2 regions of the Nocardioides sp. Kera G14 genome follow, and region 1 is predicted to be linked to the other one. Evidence: riboswitches for the same ligand, from Rfam matches in the RefSeq annotation. Region 1 holds a riboswitch; the other holds the start of a gene.
What was found. A riboswitch is a leader RNA that binds a small molecule or an ion and turns the genes downstream of it on or off. The one in region 1 is predicted to bind cobalamin.
Positions count from the first base shown of each region.

Region 2: another riboswitch for cobalamin. It lies ahead of LH076_RS06255 (ribonucleoside-diphosphate reductase subunit alpha); the one in region 1 lies ahead of LH076_RS07005 (CbtB domain-containing protein).

Region 1 covers NZ_CP085839.1:1,415,387-1,424,813, reverse strand. The annotation lists gene cobN (cobaltochelatase subunit CobN) at 1-1,998, shown strand, start outside; gene cobF (precorrin-6A synthase (deacetylating)) at 2,006-2,722, shown strand; gene LH076_RS07030 (cobyric acid synthase) at 2,722-4,200, shown strand; gene LH076_RS07025 (cobalt-precorrin-6A reductase) at 4,197-4,922, shown strand; gene LH076_RS07020 (bifunctional adenosylcobinamide kinase/adenosylcobinamide-phosphate guanylyltransferase) at 4,919-5,440, shown strand; gene LH076_RS07015 (hypothetical protein) at 5,498-6,028, shown strand; gene LH076_RS07010 (CbtA family protein) at 6,295-7,170, opposite strand; gene LH076_RS07005 (CbtB domain-containing protein) at 7,199-7,417, opposite strand; adenosylcobalamin (AdoCbl) riboswitch at 7,420-7,571, opposite strand; gene LH076_RS07000 ((2Fe-2S) ferredoxin domain-containing protein) at 7,569-8,246, opposite strand; gene LH076_RS06995 (cobalamin biosynthesis protein) at 8,243-9,184, opposite strand; gene cobS (adenosylcobinamide-GDP ribazoletransferase) at 9,181-9,427, opposite strand, start outside.
Region 2 covers NZ_CP085839.1:1,255,766-1,265,192, reverse strand. The annotation lists gene LH076_RS06300 (L,D-transpeptidase family protein) at 1-582, opposite strand, end outside; gene LH076_RS06295 (hypothetical protein) at 579-722, opposite strand; gene LH076_RS06290 (DoxX family protein) at 797-1,465, shown strand; gene LH076_RS06285 (SDR family oxidoreductase) at 1,462-2,250, opposite strand; gene LH076_RS06280 (hypothetical protein) at 2,305-2,454, opposite strand; gene LH076_RS06275 (SDR family NAD(P)-dependent oxidoreductase) at 2,456-3,256, opposite strand; gene LH076_RS06270 (2'-5' RNA ligase family protein) at 3,312-3,848, shown strand; partial or broken gene LH076_RS06265 (cobyric acid synthase CobQ) at 3,845-4,003, shown strand; gene LH076_RS06260 (bifunctional adenosylcobinamide kinase/adenosylcobinamide-phosphate guanylyltransferase) at 4,054-4,590, shown strand; cobalamin riboswitch at 4,640-4,779, shown strand; gene LH076_RS06255 (ribonucleoside-diphosphate reductase subunit alpha) at 4,833-6,674, shown strand; gene LH076_RS06250 (ribonucleotide-diphosphate reductase subunit beta) at 6,671-7,669, shown strand; gene LH076_RS06245 (adenosylcobinamide-GDP ribazoletransferase) at 7,708-8,544, opposite strand; gene cobT (nicotinate-nucleotide--dimethylbenzimidazole phosphoribosyltransferase) at 8,618-9,427, opposite strand, start outside.

The DNA of each region.
Region 1 (9,427 bases):
GCCGCGCTCTCGGCGTCGTGCGGCCCGGACGCCGCGATCGGCTCGATGCCGCTGATCTATCCCTTCCTCGTGAACGACCCTGGCGAGGGCGCACAGGCCAAGCGCCGCGCGCATGCCACGATCGTCGACCACCTCGTTCCACCGATGGCCCGGGCGGAGTCCTACGGCGACATCGCCCGACTGGAAGGTCTCCTGGAGGAGTACGACAAGATCTCGGCGATGGACCCGGCCAAGCTGCCGGCCATCCGGGGCGAGATCTGGCAGCTGATGCACGCGGCCGAGCTGCACCGCGACCTCGGACTGGACGAGCGTCCGGAGGACGAGGAGTTCGACGACTTCCTGCTCCACGTCGACGGCTGGCTGTGCGAGATCAAGGATGCGCAGATCCGCGACGGCCTTCATGTGCTCGGCGCAGCGCCGAGCGGCGAGGCGCGGGTCAACCTCGTGCTCTCGATCCTGCGCGCCGCGCAGGTCTGGGGCGGCGTGGGCAACGCCGTGCCCGGCCTCCGTGCCGCACTGGGCCTCAAGGACGGCGCCGATCTCAGCGCCGTCGACGAGGCCGAGACCCGCGCACGTGAGCTGATCGAGCGGATGGAGGCCGCCGGCTGGGACGCCTCCATCGCGCCGGATCTCCACGACGACCCCGCCGTCCAGCAGGTCCTGACCTTCGCCGCCGAGCAGGTGGTGCCGCGACTCGCTCGCACGACCGACGAGCTCGACGCCGTACTGCACGCGCTCGACGGCGGCTTCGTTCCCGCCGGACCGAGCGGATCGCCGCTGCGCGGCCTGGTCAACGTGCTGCCCACCGGCCGCAACTTCTACACCGTCGACCCGCGCGCGGTGCCGTCCCGTCTCGCATGGGAGACCGGTCAGGCGATGGCCGACTCGCTCGTCGAGAAGTACGTCGAGGAGACCGGCGACTACCCGACCTCGGTGGGCCTCTCGGTGTGGGGCACGTCGGCCATGCGCACGAGCGGCGACGACGTGGCCGAGGTGCTCGCACTGCTCGGCGTCCGTCCCGAGTGGGACGAGGCGTCCCGTCGAGTGAGCCGACTGCACGTCGTGCCGCTGGACGAGCTGGCGCGACCGCGGATCGATGTCACCGTGCGCATCTCCGGCTTCTTCCGCGACGCCTTCCCGCACGTCGTCGCGATGCTCGACGACGCCGTGAAGATGGTCGCCGGGCTGGACGAGCCCGCCGAGCAGAACTTCGTCAGGGTGAACTATCAGGCCGACCTCGCCGAGCACGGCGACGCCCGACGCGCGTCCACCCGGATCTTCGGTTCCAAGCCCGGCTCCTACGGTGCCGGCATCCTCCAGGTCATCGAGTCGGGCACGTGGCGCTCCGACGAGGATCTCGCCGAGGTCTACACGGCCTGGGGCGGATTCGCCTACGGCCGCGAGCTCGACGGCGTACCCGCCGCGGACGACATGCGCTCCAACTACCGCCGGATCAAGGTCGCGGCCAAGAACGTCGACTCCGCCGAGCACGACATCGCCGACTCCGACGACTACTTCCAGTACCACGGCGGCATGGTCGCCACGGTGCGCGCACTCACCGGGTCCGACCCGAAGGCGTACGTCGGTGACTCGACCAGCCCCGATGCGATCCGCACCCGGACCCTGTCCGAGGAGACCGCCCGCGTGTTCCGCGCCCGCGTGGTGAACCCACGTTGGATCGCGGCCATGCAGCGGCACGGCTACAAGGGCGCCTTCGAGCTGGCCGCGACCGTCGACTATCTCTTCGGCTTCGACGCCACGGCGGGCGTCGTGCACGACTGGATGTACGAGAAGCTCGCGAGTGAGTACGTCCTGGACGAGACCAACCAGGAGTTCCTGAAGAAGTCGAACCCGTGGGCGCTGCGCGGCATCGTCGAGCGGCTCCACGAGGCCGCCGACCGCGGACTGTGGGCCGAGCCGGACGCCGAGACCCTCGCCGCCATGCAGCAGGTCTACCTCGACGTCGAGGGCGACCTGGAAGACGGCATCGAGGCGTGATCGGTCGGTGAAGGTCTGGATCCTAGGCGTCGGAATGGGGCCGCAGCACGTGACGCCTGAGGTGGCGAACGCGCTGCGGTCGTGTGACTACGTGATCGCCGCCGAGAAGTCCGGCGACGACGGGCTGCTCGCGGCCCGACGGGCGATCGCCGAGGCGTACGGCGTCGAGGTGATTTCGGTGCCGGATCCCGAGCGTGACCGGGCCGATCCCACCGACTACGGCAAGGCGGTCAGGGACTGGCACGAGGCGAGGGTGTCTGCGTACGAGAGCGTCCTGCGCGAGCGGGAGGGCACGGCCGCCTTCCTGGTGTGGGGCGACCCGTCGCTCTACGACTCCACGATCCGCGTCGTCGAGCAGCTCGCCGGACGGTTGCCGATGGAGTACGACGTCCTGCCGGGCATCAGCGCGCCGCAGATCCTCGCCGCTCGGCACCGGATCGTGCTGCACCCCGTCGGGCAGCCGGTGCACGTCACCACCGCGCGACGGCTTCGAGACGACATCGCGACCGGTCAGACGAACCTTTGCGTGATGCTCACCGGCACCCTCGATCTGGACGGGCTCGACGACTGGTCGATCTGGTGGGGCGCCAACCTCGGCACCGACTCCGAAGAGCTGGTCTCAGGCCGCGTCGGCGCGGTTGCAGGCGACGTCGAGAAGGCTCGGCAGCGAGCCAAGGAGTCGGCCGGCTGGGTGATGGACGTCTACCTGTTGCGGGCGCCCTGATGGCGGGACTGTTGGTGGCAGGCACGACCTCGGACGCGGGCAAGTCGGTCGTCACGACGGGCCTGTGCCGCGCGCTCGCGCGGCGCGGCATCCGGGTGGCGCCATACAAGGCGCAGAACATGTCAAACAACTCGATGGTCTGCGCCGCGCCTGACGGCACGACAGCCGAGATCGGCCGCGCCCAGTGGGTGCAAGCACTCGCCGCCGGTGTCACGCCGGAGCCGGCGATGAACCCTGTCCTGCTCAAGCCGGGCAGCGACCGGCGCAGCCACGTCGTCCTGATGGGCCACCCTGCCGGTGAGGTCTCCTCCGCCGACTGGCAGGACGGTCGACGGCACCTCGCCAAGGCCGCCCACGCGGCGTACGACGACCTCGCCTCGCGGTTCGACGTAATCGTCGCGGAGGGCGCAGGGAGCCCGACCGAGATCAATCTCCGCGCGGGCGACTACGTCAACATGGGCCTGGCTCGCCATGCCTCATTGCCAACGGTGGTGGTGGGAGACATCGACCGTGGCGGAGTCTTCGCGGCGATGTACGGCACGGTCGCGCTACTCGCACCTGAGGACCAGCGGCTCATCGCAGGCTTCGTGGTCAACAAGTTCCGCGGTGACTCCTCGCTTCTCGCGCCGGGCCTGGACTCGTTGGAGCGCCTGACCGGACGGCGCGTCTACGGCGTACTGCCGTGGGACCCGAGCCTGTGGCTCGACTCCGAGGACGCGCTCGACCTCGACGGCCGGCGCGCGCAGTCCGACGGCGCGCGGAAGGTCGCGGTCATCCGACTCCCGCGGATCAGCAACTTCACCGATGCCGACGCCCTGGGACTCGAGCCCGACCTCGATGTCGTGTTCGCCGCCGACGCGCGCGAGCTCGCCGATGCCGACCTGATCGTCATGCCCGGCACCCGCTCGACGATCTCCGACCTGGCCTGGCTTCGCTCCCGCGGCCTCGATGCCGCGATCCTCGACCACGCCCGCCGCGAACGCCCGCTGCTGGGGATCTGCGGAGGCTTCCAGATGCTCGGCCACGTGATTGCCGACCCCGAAGGCGTCGAAGGCGCGAGCGGCGTCACGGTCGACGGGCTCGGGCTGCTCGACGTCCGCACCGACTTCGAGTCCGAGAAGAACCTGCGACTGCCGTCCGGTGACGCGTTCGGCGTCGCTGCCCACGGCTACGAGATCCACCATGGACGCATCACCGTCGGCTCCGGCGAGCCGTTCCTTGGCGGTGCACGCAACGGCAATGTCTTCGGCACCATGTGGCACGGCAGCCTGGAGGGCGACGAGCTGCGCCGCGCGTTTCTAGCCGAGGCCCTCGGCCTCACGCCGTCGACTATCTCGTTCCCCGACGCGCGGGAGCGACGTCTCGACCTGCTCGGCGACCTGGTCGAGAAGCACCTCGACGTCGACGCCCTGCTTGCCCTCGCCCGCACGGGTGCCTCAGACGACCCGCCGATCCTGCCGCCCGGAGGTGCGGGATGAGGCTTCTGCTGCTCGGTGGCACCAGCGAGGCCCGCGATCTCGCCGGCTACCTGGTTGACGAGAGCATCGACGTCACCAGCTCGCTGGCAGGACGCGTGGCCCGACCTCGACTTCCCGTCGGCCCGGTACGCATCGGCGGCTTCGGCGGTGTCGAGGGTCTGCGCGCCGCACTGAGCGAGTACGACGCGGTGGTCGACGCGACCCACCCCTTCGCGATGGGAATGAGCGCGAACGCCGTGGCCGCGTGCTCTGCCGAGGGCCGCCCGCTCCTCCGCCTGGAGAGGCCCGGCTGGGCACCTGATCCGACCTGGCACTACACCGCCACCCACGAAGAGGCCGCCGCGCTGGCGGCGGACCTTGGCGAGCGCCCCTTCCTCACCGTCGGCCGCCAGGAGCTGGCTCGCTTCATCCCGGCTCTGGGCGCCCGCGCCGCGACGGCGCGCGTCGTCGACGTCCCCGACCTCGACCTTCCACCGTCCTGGGAGCTGATCACCAGCCGTGGCCCCTACACCCTCGACGGCGAGCTGGAGCTGATGCGTCGCCACGGGAGTGACGTCGTCGTCACCAAGGACTCCGGCGGCACCTTCACGTGGCCCAAGATGCAGGCCGCCGCCGAGCTCGGCGCCGCCGTCGTCGTCGTACGTCGCCCGGCAGCGCCCGCGGGCGTCCCGACCGTGCACTCGGTCGACGAGGCACTCGCCTGGGTGAGGGGTCTGTCGTGAGGGTCCTGGTCACCGGAGGCGTGCGGTCGGGCAAGTCCCGGCACGCCGAGTCGCTCCTGCCGGGGCCGGCCACCTACCTCGCTCCCGGGCCGACGTACGACGATGCGGACTGGGCAGAGCGCGTCGCCGTCCATCAAGCCCGGCGCTCGGCGAACTGGACAACGATCGAGTCGCACGATCTCGTCGGCGTCCTGGCGAGGACCGACGGCGACCTCATCGTCGACTGCCTCGGCACCTGGCTCACGGCCGTACTCGACGAGCGCGATCTGTGGGAGGTGTCCTCGGCCGAGGCGACCCGCGTGATCGAGCGAGAGGTCCGCGACGCCGCCGACGTCCTTCGCGTACGCGATCAGGGCGAACGGACGGTCCTCGTCACCAACGAGGTCGGCCTCGGAGTCGTGCCGTCCCACCGGTCCGGCCGGCTCTTCCGCGACCTGCTCGGCATGGTCAACCAGGAGGTGGCCGCAGCCTGCGACGAGGTCCATCTGGTCGTCGCAGGCCGCGTCGTCCTCCTCTAGATGTCCCTCTGCGACGTCGTAGCGGAGCCATGTGTGGCACATGGGCTTGAATGAGGCGTGCCCTTGCTCCCGGAACGAGCCTCCCGCTCCAGTGCAGCTCACGTAGAGGTCTTCGACTACAACTCCTATGTAATCGACGATTGCCTGTACAGGGAGTGGCGGCTTTGGGCGACCGGGATCTCCGGCGACGCGCCGTTAGAGGGCTGGTATCCGAAATCGGCGAACGGAGAGCACGTAATCGGACGGATCCGGGTCAAGCGGTGCGAGGAGGGACAAGACCATCACGATGGCCTGTCCGAACTCTTCACAGACGGCAGGAATATCCCTTGGGCGACCGAGATCCTGAACCTTGAGCTTGAGCCGGCGTTCCTTGGCCAACGGCTCGGAATGCTCCTTGTTCGCGCCGCGATCGCCCATCTGCCACCACATGAGATAGTGCTGTGCGAGCCAAAGGCGAACGAGTTTGACAATGTCCCGGCGGCGCGCCGTACGGCGGCGGTCGACGCCTTCTATAGGGGAATCGGCTTGGCCCCGGATGTGCGCTTGCCAGGCTATCTTCTCGCCCAACGCGCGGATCTGATTCTGTGACGGCTCGGCCTGCCGAAACCTCAAGGGACGTCAACCCTAGACGAACCCTAGGACCGAATCCGGACACGCGGCGTCACGCTTCGCTGCACCATGAGCGCCGGCCGACGGCCGCGCTCGAACTCGAAGAGGAGTGAAGGACACACCGCATCGGTCGAGCGCCAGCGGAAGAGGCTGCGAGCCGTCCGGCGTAACTCCTCGTCTGATCAACCGCGGCCTGCGGCCGGACCGATGTCCGTCGCAGGCCGCGGGCTGATCCGGCGGTGATCTCAGACAGCGACCGGCGTGTGGTCCTCGGCGAAGCGGCTCTCCTTGCCCGCCTTGGCACCTGCCGGGTCCAGCAGCTTCTGGGCCTGCGGTGCGAAGAGCAGAGCGATGCCGCCCCACAGGATCACCTGGTTGATGATCGAGTACACCCGGAACTTGGCCAGAAGGTCAGCCGGGAAGCCCGGGAACACGAGGTTTCCATCGGCATCCTTGAGCGGAAGCGGCGTCTCGGTGTCCTGCTTCCCGTACTCAACGACGTTGGCGTGCAGGTGACCCAGCGGCGGCAGGACCAGGAAGAGGATCGCCATGACGACCACGTATCCAGCACCCACGATCAGCACGGTCTTGTAGAGGCTCATCCGCGCGTGCAGTCGTTGGCCGATGTAGACGGCCAGGAACAGAGCGATGCACGAGACCAGGACGGTGACGAGGTAGAGCGTCCCGCGCGTGCGGATCGTCTCCTCGTGACCGATGGCCGGCGGGTTGGCCGGGTACTTCAGGAACGGCACCGCGAAGACGCCGAGGAAGTAGAAGACCGGCACGAGAAGGGCAAGCTGGAACGGGCGCACCCTGCCGACACGACCGATGGCCACGACGTACCCGACCGCGACCAGCGCGCCCATGGCGGCGCCGAAGAGGATCAGGCCGGCGCCGATGCCAACGTCCATCTGGATCGTCCGGCTGAAGATGTCGGGTCCAGCGGCGGGGACGGCGATCCCGGCTGCCTTGTCGAGCGCGTCCTGAGCGGCGTCACGCGCCGACTCGTAGTCGATCGCCTTGGAGATCACCGGCTCCGCGAAGATGCGCGCGAAAATGAAGGCGACGAGGCCCGCGACGGCTCCTGAGAGCGCGCCACGACCAATGAGTTGCTTCACCATGTTCTGTTGTTCTCCTGCTCGCCGAGGCTCAGTGGCAGGGGAAGCCGAGGAAGTGTCGGCCGTCGTGGAAGAACTCGTGGACGACCATGCTCTTGCCGAACACAGACATGGCGCCCTCGTCGACGCCGATGAAGTAGTAGACCAGCAGCGCGAGAAGCGCGACGCCGGCGAGGAGCGCGATCGTCGCCGCCTTGGCGGTGACGAGCGGCTGGGTGATGGGGCTGGAGATAGCAGACGTGTTGCTCACGTGATACTCCTTCTGGAATACAACGTTCCATGGATGGGCGGAGAACACGGCGTCGGAAGATCTGACTTCGGCCTCCTCGCGGAGACACTCACAGTGGCGTGACCGTGCCGGATTCTCACCGGCTTCCTCACGTACGACGTGTGAGGGAACCCTATCGCGGCAGCCGATGGGTGTCGACCGGAACGCCGTCGCGGAAGTGCGATTCCACGATCCTGCTGGAGGTCTCGGCGTCGACGTGGCCGTACCAGACGTCGTCGGGCTGGACGCTGATGACCGGCGCTTGGTTGCACGGGAACTGGCATCCGGTGTGGACGAGGAGCACGTCCGCGTCGCCGAGCTGGTGCTCCATCATCGAGAGGATCATGGCGCGCAGGTTGTCCTCGGCTCCCTTGGCCGTGCAGCGAGGACCACGGCAGATCATCACCTGATGGCGATGCCCCGTGACGTCCTCCCAAGCCGCGGAGGTGAGGCCGGGCTCGTCGCCGCCGATCGGCTTCGTCTCCGTGAGTACGTCGTCGAGCTGGTCGAGCTGCGAGGCGAGGCGCGTGGCCACGTAGACGGTCGGCTTGAGTCCGGCCCTCTCGCGCCACCAGTGGGCTGCGATCCGGCGAAGCCACGAGTGGGCCGGACCGATCGGCCCCGTGTTGACACCGACGAGCGTGATCGTGGTGGCGCCGTCATCGGCGATCTCCGTCAGTTCGCGCGAGAGTGAGGGGTCACCCATCTGAAGGAACGCCACGCTCCCGCCGCGCCGAGCCGCCTCGGCGGTCAGGAGGTCGCGGCGGTCGACGTCACTGACCGACATGCCGACGAGGACAAGGGCGTTCATCGGCTGCTGTCTCTCAGCGTGACCAGGGCCGCCAGAGCGGCTACGCAGGCGGCGCTGGCCCCCACGCGCCGGGCTATCCGGTTGGCGCCGACGATGTCATGGGGTTGAGCGGGGCGGCCGTCACCCATGATCGCGCGGTGCTCGATCCGACGTCCGCCGTAGTAGTGGTTGGTGCCGCCTAAGCGGATGCCCAGCGCGCCGGCGAAGGCTGACTCAGCGACTCCCGCGTTGGGACTTGGGTGGCCGGACGCGTCGCGCCGCCAGGTCGTCCAGGCCGCGCGGGCGCGACGCGGGTCGGCGGCCATCGTCAGCAGTCCGACAAGTCGTGCGGCGGGCCACGTGGCCAGGTCGTCGAGTCGGGCCGAGGCCCAGCCGTAGTTCTCATAGCGGGCGTTGTGGTGCCCGACCATCGCGTCGAGGGTGTTGGCCGCCCGGTAGCCGAGCAGCCCCGGCACACCGAGCACGGCTCCCCACATCAGCGGCCCGGTGATCGCGTCGGCGGTGTTCTCGGCGACCGACTCGATAACGCCGCGGGAGATCTCCGACGCATCTAGCTCGTCGGTGTCGCGTCCGATCAGACGCTTGACCTGCATCCGGGCGGCAGGCAGGTCGCCTGCGGTAAGGACAGCGTGGACGTTGTCGGCCTCGCGCTCCAAGGAGCGGCCACCGAGCACCGTCCACGTCGCAGCGGCGATGACGAGGGTGCGCGCAATCGGGCGCTCGTGCGTAAGGCTCTCGGAGACGGCTCCAGCCGCCACAGCTCCGCCGACGAGAACCGCATTGTGGACGGCTCCGCGAGCGCGCGAGTCGGCGTAGATCCGCGACTCCAGCAGGTTGGCGAGGCGGCCGAAGCCGGCCACCGGGTGGTATCGCTGCGGGTCGCCGAGCACACGATCAGCGGCGTACCCGAGCAGGAGCCCCATGGTGCGCGCCCTCATGCGAGGGTCACCAAGATCGTGGCGAAGGCGAGCTCGATGGCCGCTCCGAAGACGTCTCCGGTCACGCCGCCGAAGCGGCGGACGGCACGGGCGATGACGATCACGACCACGAGGAGCGCCAAGGCGACGGCCACGACGCCGCGCCACCAGTCGAGCCCCACCCATGCAGCGGCACCTGCAAGAGCGGCGGCGCCAACAATCCAGCCGACGGCTGCGACGACGCGCGGCACGGTCTCGGTGTAG
Region 2 (9,427 bases), 160 kb from region 1:
CAGGAAGATCGCGAATCCTCGCCAGCGGACCTGCTCCACGTTGAACGACGTGACGAAGGCGTATTCGTACTGACGCCGGTAGTGCGCCAGGTGCTCCGACGCCTCGGGATCGCTCGCGGGCAGCAGACGGAAGCCGCCCTGGGCACGGGTGCGGAGCTGGTTGTAGTAGCGCGACGAGTTGTCGCCGACCCAGTAGTCCCCGGCACGCGTACGGCGGTAGGGCATCGACCAGGCGCTCCGCCGCGCATGCGTCCCGAACGTGGACATCAGGTCGAAGGTGCCGAGCGGTGTGGTGCCGTCACCCTGGTGTCGGCGCGTGGCGACCGAGAGGCCGCCGTACCCCACCCGAGCGTCGGTGGTGCGCAGGCCGCGCCGCCAGCCGGAGGCCGTGCGCACCCAGAGAGTGGCGCGGGCATGCCAGCCGTGCGTGCGGTTGACGGTGACGACCTGGGTCGTGGCGGAACGCAGGACGACCCGCACGCCGTCGAGCCTGACCGTGCCGGTGGCCGTCGTCGCGGCCGAGGCAGGTGGCGCCGCGAGGATCCCGATCGTGAGGACGAGCGCCCCGGCGAGCCGGATCACCGCTGGTCGTCGGGGAGGACCCGCAGGTCGCTCTCGACAGGCTGAGCCCGGTGCGGCTCCGCGATGACGACCACTGCCGCCACACCCGCGGCGACGAGGGCGAAGGTGATGAGGGTCCACCAGGCGAGGAAGGCAGTCACGCCACACCCTTACCCACCCACGGCCTCTTCATGCCTGACGTTTGGACCGCCACGGTTCTGGGCACGGTGGCGATATGAGTATCAGCCGACGCCTGGCACGACCGCTCCTGTCCTCCATCTTCTTCGTCGGGCCGATCAGGTCCCTGAAGAACGCCTCCGGCCCGGCCGAGCGGGCGAAGCCGGTCACCGACCCGCTCGTCACCGCCCTGCAGCGCGCGGGCCTGCCGGTGCCCGCCGATCCCGAGCTCCTGGTCAAGGTCAACGCCGGCGTCCAGCTGGCGGCCGCCACCGGACTCGTCCTCGGCCGCTTCCCCCGCCTGTCCGCGGCAGTTCTTGCGGGCACGCTTGTGCCCACCACCCTCGCCGGACACGCGTTCTGGCGCGAGAGCGACCCGGAGGCGCGGCGCGCCCAGCAGTTGCAGCTGGCCAAGAACGTCTCGATCCTCGGCGGCCTGGTCATCGCGGCCCTCGATACCGACGGCAAGCCGGGCAAGGCGTGGCTCGCCAAGGCCACGGCGCGCGAGCTGGCCCGCCAGGCCGAGCACGTCGCGAGCACGACGAAGCTCGAGGGTCGGATCGCCGCACTGCAGGCGGCGGGTGCCGGCGACGTCCTCACGGAGAAGGTGGGCAGCGCCGCCGCGACGGTCGTCGACCGCGGCCACGCCGTGGCCGGGACGGTGGCCGACGTCGTCGCGGACAAGCTCGACGCCACGGCGGAGAAGGTGGGCCAGCTCCGTCACTAGAGGGTCCGCCAGTCCTCCGACTCCTGGTCGTGGCCGTGCGCGGCCATGAGCATGAGGCCTCCGTCGACGATGTACGAGGCGCCGGTGACGTAGGACGCCCGCGGCGAGCAGAGGAAGCCGATCACCGAGGCGACCTCGTTGACGTGTCCCGGCCGCCCGATCGGATTGCCCGGTCGCTTGATGCTGTACGCCGACTCCTCGGCCTGTCCGGTCATCTCCGTGGCGATCTCGCCGGGAGCGACGCTGTTGACCGTGATGCCGTGCTGGCCGAGCTCGAGCGCCATGACCTTCGTCAGCGCACCGAGTCCTGCCTTGGCCGCGCAGTAGGCCGCCGAGCCGACACGCGGAACGTGCTCATGGACACTGGTGACATTGACGATCCGGCCGCCCTGACCCGCGTCGACCATCACCTGTGCGGCGCGCTGGGCGACGAGGAACGGTCCGTCGAGATCCGTCGCGATGACCTGCCGCCAACTGTCGTAGGAGACGTCGAGGACCGAGTCCGACTGACCGGTGCCGGCGACGTTGACGAGCACGCCGAGGCCACCGAGCTTCGTGGCGAGGCTGTCGACGATGTCGCCGGCTGTCGGGCTGGCGGCGTCGAAGCGCTCGACGAAGCAGCGTTGACCCCGCTTCTCGATCTCGCTGACGGTGTCGAGCACACCGTCCATGTCGTGGTGGACGGTCAGGCCGACGTCGTACCCCTCGGAGGCGAGCAGTTTGGCGGTGGCAGCGCCCATACCGGAGTCGCTGCCGGTGACGATGGCGAGCAGTGGATGCGTCATGTCTGGGCTGTTTCCAGATTCCCGCGGACTACACGGGGCGGCGCGGTCGCCTTGTCAGTGCCGGGGTGGGCGACGGGTACGGCCCTCGTCGGGCTCCCTGAGGTCGTGCTGGATCTGCCGCGCCCGCTTGCGCTCGAACAGGAGGATCAGGACCACCACGCCGGCTGCGACCACGAGGGAGGCGATCACGCTGAACAGGCTCATGTCACTCCTCAGGCTTCGTCATCCGGGCCATGAGCGGGCTCATCAGGGCGTCGGGCATATGGGTCCCGGCCTCGGCCTGGAAACGGTTCTTCAGCGAGCCGGCGACGACCGACGCCTTGCCCGCCATCAGCGCCTTGAAGCCGTCCTTGGCCACGTCGGCGGGGTCGTCCTTCGTGCCTTGGCCCACCGGCGTGTCCTCCATGTGGGCGCGGATGAAGAACTCCGTGTCCGTCGGGCCGGGCATCAGTGAGGTCACGGTGACACCGGTGTCCTTGAGCTCCTCGCGGATGCCCTCGGCGAAGGAGTGGACGAACGCCTTCGAGGCGGCGTACGTCGCGTAGTAGGGCCCCGGGGCCACCGCCGCGATCGAGGACGTGACCAGGATGCGTCCCTCACCGGCGGCGACCATGTCGTGGAGGACGAGCTTGGCGAGATGGACGGTCGAGCGGACGTTGAGGTCGATCAGCCTCAGGTCGTCGACGAGCTCGGTCTGGTCGAAGCGACCGCCGACACCGACGCCGACGTTGAGCATGGCCACCTTCGGCACACCGCGCTTCCGCACCGCCTCGTAGAGGCGGGTCACGCCTTCGGACTCGGCCAGGTCGACCTGGACCGGCAGCGCGGTCCCTGTCGAGCCTGCGTAGGTGGCGGAGAGCTCGGCCGCCACCGCGGTGATCTCCGGTTCATCGGCGGCGATGACCACCTCGTATCCGTGGGTCACCAGCTCCGCGGCCAGCGCCCGTCCGATACCGCTCGACGCTCCCGTGACGACGGCAACCTGCCCCTGCTCGATCGTGGTCATATTCGGGCTGTAGCCAGATTCCGGCGGACTACACGGTGCCGTAGCCTGCGCGATCATGACTGGTCACACGGTGCTCGCGGTGCCGGTGCCCGTCCTCGATGCGGTCGTGCGGGAGCGGACGGCGTTCTACGACGCCAGCTTCGTGTCGACGGACCCCGACTTCGTGCATGCGCACATCACGGTGCTCGCCCCGTGGGTCACGGAGCCGACGCAGCGGGACCTCGAGGTCGTCGGTGACCTCGCGGCGACGGTCGAACCCGTCGAGATCGTGCTCGAGGAGGTGGTCGAGTTCCGGGGCGGCGTCATTCATCTCCGGCCCGAGCCGGACGAGCCCTTCCGCAAGCTCACAGCTGCGCTGACGGCCGCGTTTCCCGACTTCCTGCCGTACGGCGGCGCCTTCCCGGATCCTGTGCCGCACCTGACCCTCGACCACCCCGCGGGCGGCGTCAGGCGTGCTGACGTCGAAGAACGGATGCGGGATCATCTGCCGGTGACCTTCCGCATGGACCGGCTCGACCTGCAGTGGTGGGCCAACGACGACTGCCGGTTGCTGCACCGGTGGCACCTCGGCTCGACCGGCTCCGGCGCGTGAGCGGGCTGCTCGTCGCCGGCACCACGTCGGACGCCGGCAAGTCGGTCGTCACGACCCGTCTCTGTCGCGCCTTCGCCCGTCGGGGCGTGCGGGTGGCGCCGTACAAGGCACAGAACATGTCCACCAACTCGGTGGTGTGCGCCGACCTGGTCGAGGCTCACCTCGACGTCGACGTCCTGCTCACGCTTGCCCGGGAGGGAGTCCGATGAAGGCTGCCCGTGTCTTGGTCACCGGCGGTGTCCGCTCGGGGAAGTCCCGCCATGCCGAATCCCTCCTGCCCGCTGACGCACCGGTGACCTATGTCGCCGCAGGCCCGTCACCCGAGGACGAGAGCGATGCCGACTGGGCCACGCGTGTCCGCGAGCACCGTGACGCACGCCCGGAGCACTGGACGACGCTCGAGACCCGCGACCTCGCAGGCTCGCTGTCGTCAGCCGGGCCCGTGATCGTCGACTGCCTCGGCACCTGGCTCACCGCGTTGCTCGACGAGGACGAGTTGTGGGACGCCCCGGCTGACGTCGCCACCTCCACCGTCCTGGCCGAGGTCTCGCGCGCTGTCGCCGCCCTGGACGCACGGTCGGAGATGACGGTGCTGGTGACCAACGAGGTGGGACTCGGCATCGTGCCGACGTACCGATCGGGACGGCTCTTCCGTGACCTGCTGGGACTGGTCAACCAGCGCGTCGCCGAGCACTGCGACGAGGTGCATCTCGTCGTTGCCGGTCGCGTGCTCGTGCTCTGAGCGCGACACGCCGACGACACGCGGGCCACAACATCTGGTCCCACGTCTGGGATCCGATCCCACATATGGTGCTCCTGCAGCTGAACCAGGGAATCCGGTGAGAGTCCGGGACTGCCCCGCAACGGTGAGCGCGCTCCCCCGCAAGGGAGGCGTGCGAGTCCGATACCTGACAGTGCACCGCGCCCGTCGGGCGTGGTGGTCCGAGGCCTCGAGGGTGGGCTGACGCCAGGCGCCACCTCGCGGTGGCCGTCCCGTCGTCTCCTCTCGAGCAACTCCGAGGGGAGCACCTGTGGAAATCCGCAAACGCAACGGCGACAGCGAGCCCGTTGACGTCACCAAGATCGCCGTCGTCGCCGACACTCTTCAACTCCGGGACGCGGCACTCACAGATGTCCTCGTGCTACCTCGTCGACTCCCCGCGCGACGAGCTCGACTCGATCTACAGCCGGTATGCGCAGATCGCCAAGCTGTCGAAGTTCGCCGGCGGCATCGGCATCTCGTTCTCCCGCGTCCGGGGCCGTGGTGCGCTGATCCGCGGCACCAACGGCGCCTCCAACGGCATCGTGCCGTTCCTCAACACGCTCGACGCATCGGTCGCGGCGGTCAACCAGGGCGGCCGACGCAAGGGGGCCGCGTGTGTGTACCTGGAGTCGTGGCACCCGGACATCGAGGAGTTCCTCGAGCTGCGGGAGAACACGGGTGAGGACGCCCGGCGTACGCACAACCTCAACCTCGCCAACTGGATCCCCGACGAGTTCATGCGCCGCGTGGAGGCGGACGGGGACTGGTCGCTGATCGACCCCGACGTCGCCCCGGAGCTCGTGGACCTGTGGGGGCCGGCGTTCGACGTCCGCTACCGCGCGGTGGAGGCCGCCGGGCAGGTGGTGCGTACGATGAGGGCGCGCGACCTCTACGCGAAGATGATGCGCACGCTCGCCCAGACGGGCAACGGGTGGATGACCTTCAAGGACGCGTCCAACCGCACCTGCAACCAGACGAGTGACGAGCATGTCGGGCCGGGCCATCCGACCGTCCACCTCTCCAACCTGTGCACCGAGATCATCGAGGTCTCGTCGGACTCGGAGACGGCCGTCTGCAACCTGGGGTCGATCAACCTTGCGCAGCATGTGACGAGCGGCGAGCTCGACTGGGAGAAGCTGCGCGACACCGTACGGACGGCGGTGCCGTTCCTCGACCGGGTGATCGACATCAACTACTACCCGTCGGCGGAGTCGGCTGCGTCCAACCCACGCTGGCGTCCCATCGGACTGGGGCTGATGGGCCTGCAGGACGTCTTCTTCGCCCTCGGGCTGTCGTTCGACTCGGCTGAGGCGCTCGAGCTCTCCACCAGGATCCAGGAGGAGATCTACCTGACGGCGCTGGAGGTCTCGGCGTCGCTGGCCGTCCAGCACGGTCCGCATCCCGCGTACGCCGACACCCGGGCGGCGAAGGGGCAGCTGCAGCCGGACCTCTGGGACACGACTCCGACGCAGACCGCCCGGTGGTCCGCTCTTCGCGACAAGGTGGCCGAGACGGGGCTGCGCAACTCGCTGCTGCTGGCGATCGCGCCCACCGCCACGATCGCCTCCATCGCCGGTTGCTACGAGTGCATCGAGCCGCAGGTCTCCAACCTGTTCAAGCGCGAGACGCTGTCGGGTGAGTTCCTCCAGATCAACACGACGCTGGTGCGCGAGCTCAAGACGCGCGGCCTCTGGACCGCGGACGTGCGCGAGCAGATCAAGCGTGCCGAGGGCTCCATCCAGGGCATCTCCGCCATTCCGGAGGACCTCCGGCTGCTCTACCGCACCGCCTGGGAGCTGCCGCAGAAGGCGCTGATCGATCTCGCGGCCGCGCGGTCGCCGTACCTCGACCAGAGCCAGTCGCTCAACCTCTTCATGGCCGGCCCGACCATCGGGAAGCTCTCCTCGATGTACCGCTACGCGTGGCAGCAGGGGCTCAAGACGACGTACTACCTGCGCTCGCGACCTGCGACGCGGATCCAGCAGGCGACCGTGTCGGTCACGGCGGCTGAGGCCGTGGCCTGCTCCCTGGAGAACCCCGAGCACTGTGAGGCCTGCGAATGAACCTTCTCGACCCCGGCATGGACCTCACGCTGCGTCCGATGCGCTACCCGCACTTCTTCGACCGCTTCAAGGACGCGATCAAGAACACCTGGACGGTCGAGGAGATCGACCTGCATACCGATCTCAAGGATCTCGCCAGGATGTCGCCGGCGGAGCGACATCTGATCTCCCGCCTCGTGGCCTTCTTCGCGACCGGCGACACGATCGTGGCGAACAACCTCGTGCTCAACCTCTACCAGCACGTCAACTCCCCCGAAGGCCGCCTCTACCTCTCCCGGCAGCTCTTCGAGGAGGCGGTGCACGTGCAGTTCTACCTGAACCTGCTCGACACCTACGTCCCGGACGAGACCGAGCGGTTCGAGGCCTTCGCCGCCGTGGAGAACATCCCGTCGATCAAGCACAAGGCGGACTTCTGCTTCAAGTGGATCGACTCCCTCGGCGACCTCCACCGGCTGGAGACCAGGGAGGACCGGCGGGCGTTCCTGCTCAACCTGATCTGCTTCGCCGCGGTCATCGAGGGGCTCTTCTTCTACGGAGCCTTCGCCTATGTCTACTTCCTACGATCGCGGGGGCTGCTCAACGGGCTTGCCTCGGGCACCAACTGGGTCTTCCGTGATGAGTCGATGCACATGGCGTTCGCCTTCGACGTGGTCGACACGGCTCGTGCGGAGGAGCCGGAGCTGTGGGATGACGAGCTGACCGCGCAGGTCCGGGAGATGCTGAGGGAGGGCGTCGACGCGGAGGCGCAGTTCGCCGAGGACCTGCTGGGTCGTGGCGTCGCCGGGCTGTCGACGGCCGACATGCGCTCCTACCTGGAGTTCGTCGCCGACCGTCGCATGGAGCGGCTCGGTCTGCCGATCATCTACGGCTCGGCCAACCCGCTGGCCTTCATGGAGCTGCAGGACGTGCAGGAGCTCTCGAACTTCTTCGAGCGCAAGGTCTCGGCCTACCAGGTCGGCGTGACCGGCACGGTGGGCTTCGACGAGGAGTTCTAGGCGTACGCCGGGCGGCCGCTGTTCCGTGGCCGCCCGGCTCACGCCAGGACGACGAGGATCGTGGCGAGCGCCAGTTCGACGGCCGCCCCGAAAACATCTCCCGTCACGCCGCCGAAGCGCCGCATGGCGCGGGCACAGAGGACGAGGACCACCACCAGGGCAAGGGCTGCGGCGAGGGCGCCGCGCCAGAACGCGATCCCGGCCCACTCGCTGGCGGTGGCGAGGGCGACTGCGCCGGCGAGCGACAGGAGGGCCACCGTCTCACGCGGCACCGTCTCGGTGAACGTGCGGCCGAGTCCGTCGGGACGAGCCGCCACGAAGCCTCGAGCGCAACAGGTCGCGAGCGCGAGCCGTGAGACACAGAGCGCCACACCGACGAGCACGGCGACGTGGAGAGCGGCCGCCCGCTCGAGGCGCGCGGCGAAGAGGGAGCACTGCTGGCCACCGCAGCCAATCACCGCGTCCCACGGCGCGCCTCGGACCAACCCGTCGATCGCTGCCACCTGGAGCCCCACCACGAGCACGATCGCGACGACCCCCGCAGGCCCGGACGTGCCAGTCTTCATCACGGCCAGCGATCGCTCTCGATCGAACGAGGCAGCCATCCCGTCGACGACATCGGAGAGCCCGTCGAGGTGGAAGGCGCGGTTGCCCAGCACGACCGCCCCGATCGCCAACAGAGCAATGACGAGCGACGGCAGGTCGAGCCAGATCCCGCCGAAGACGATCGCCCCCGCCGACGCCGCCAGGGGCAGGACCGCCAGCGGCGCAAGCATCATCGCCCACATGGCTCGCCGGCGGTCGACCGTCGCGGGCGGCCTCACAGGGAGGGCAGTCAGCGTCCCGACGGCCAGTCGCCACGCGTCCCGCAGCATGCTCACCGCCGAACTCGGTCACTGCGAGTCACCTGGTGGCGCTGAGCCACCGAGGTTCCGCTGGTCCCTGTGGTCACGCGTCCGGCATCAGGTCGGCGAGCAGCGCGACGTCCCGCAACAGGGCGGCGGCCGAGCGCACGACCGGCACGGCCGCGACCGCGCCGGAGCCTTCGCCGAGCCGCAGGCCGAGGTCGAGCAGCGGCTCAAGACCGAGCTTCGACAGCGCCAGCGACTGGGCGGGCTCGGTCGAACGGTGACCGGCGGCGAACCACGCGGCCGCACCCGGCGCGAAGCGGTCGGCGGTCAGCGCACACGCGACTGACATCAGGCCGTCCAGCAGCACGGGGACACCGTGGGAGGCGGCATACAGCAGGAAGCCGGTGGTGGCGGCCAGGTCCGCCGAGCCGACCGCCTGCAGGGTCTCCAGCGGGGAGTCCAGGCGATCGCCCGCGCGACGCAGCGCCGCATCGACCACGTCGATCTTGTGCAGGAGCCCGGCCTCGTCGATGCCGGTGCCGCGGCCGACGACCTCCGACGCCGGCAGGCCCAGAGCCGCAGCGACCATCGCCGCCGCGGGCGTGGTGTTGCCGATGCCCATGTCACCGCTGATCAGCAGCTGTGCGCCGGCGGCGATCTCCTCGGCGGCGACGGCAGCACCCGCGTCCAGCGCGGCCTGCGTCTGCTCGGCGGTGAGCGCGTCCTCGAGGTGGAGCGCACCCGACGAGCGCCGGACCTTGTGCGCCTGCAGGGGCTCGCGCACCTCGGCCGGCAGATCCTCGAAGTCCTCATCGACACCCAGGTCCAGCACGCGCACTGCGACGCCGTGCGCACCGGCCAGCGCCGTCACGCCGGACTTCGCGGCGAGGAAGGTCCGCACCATCGC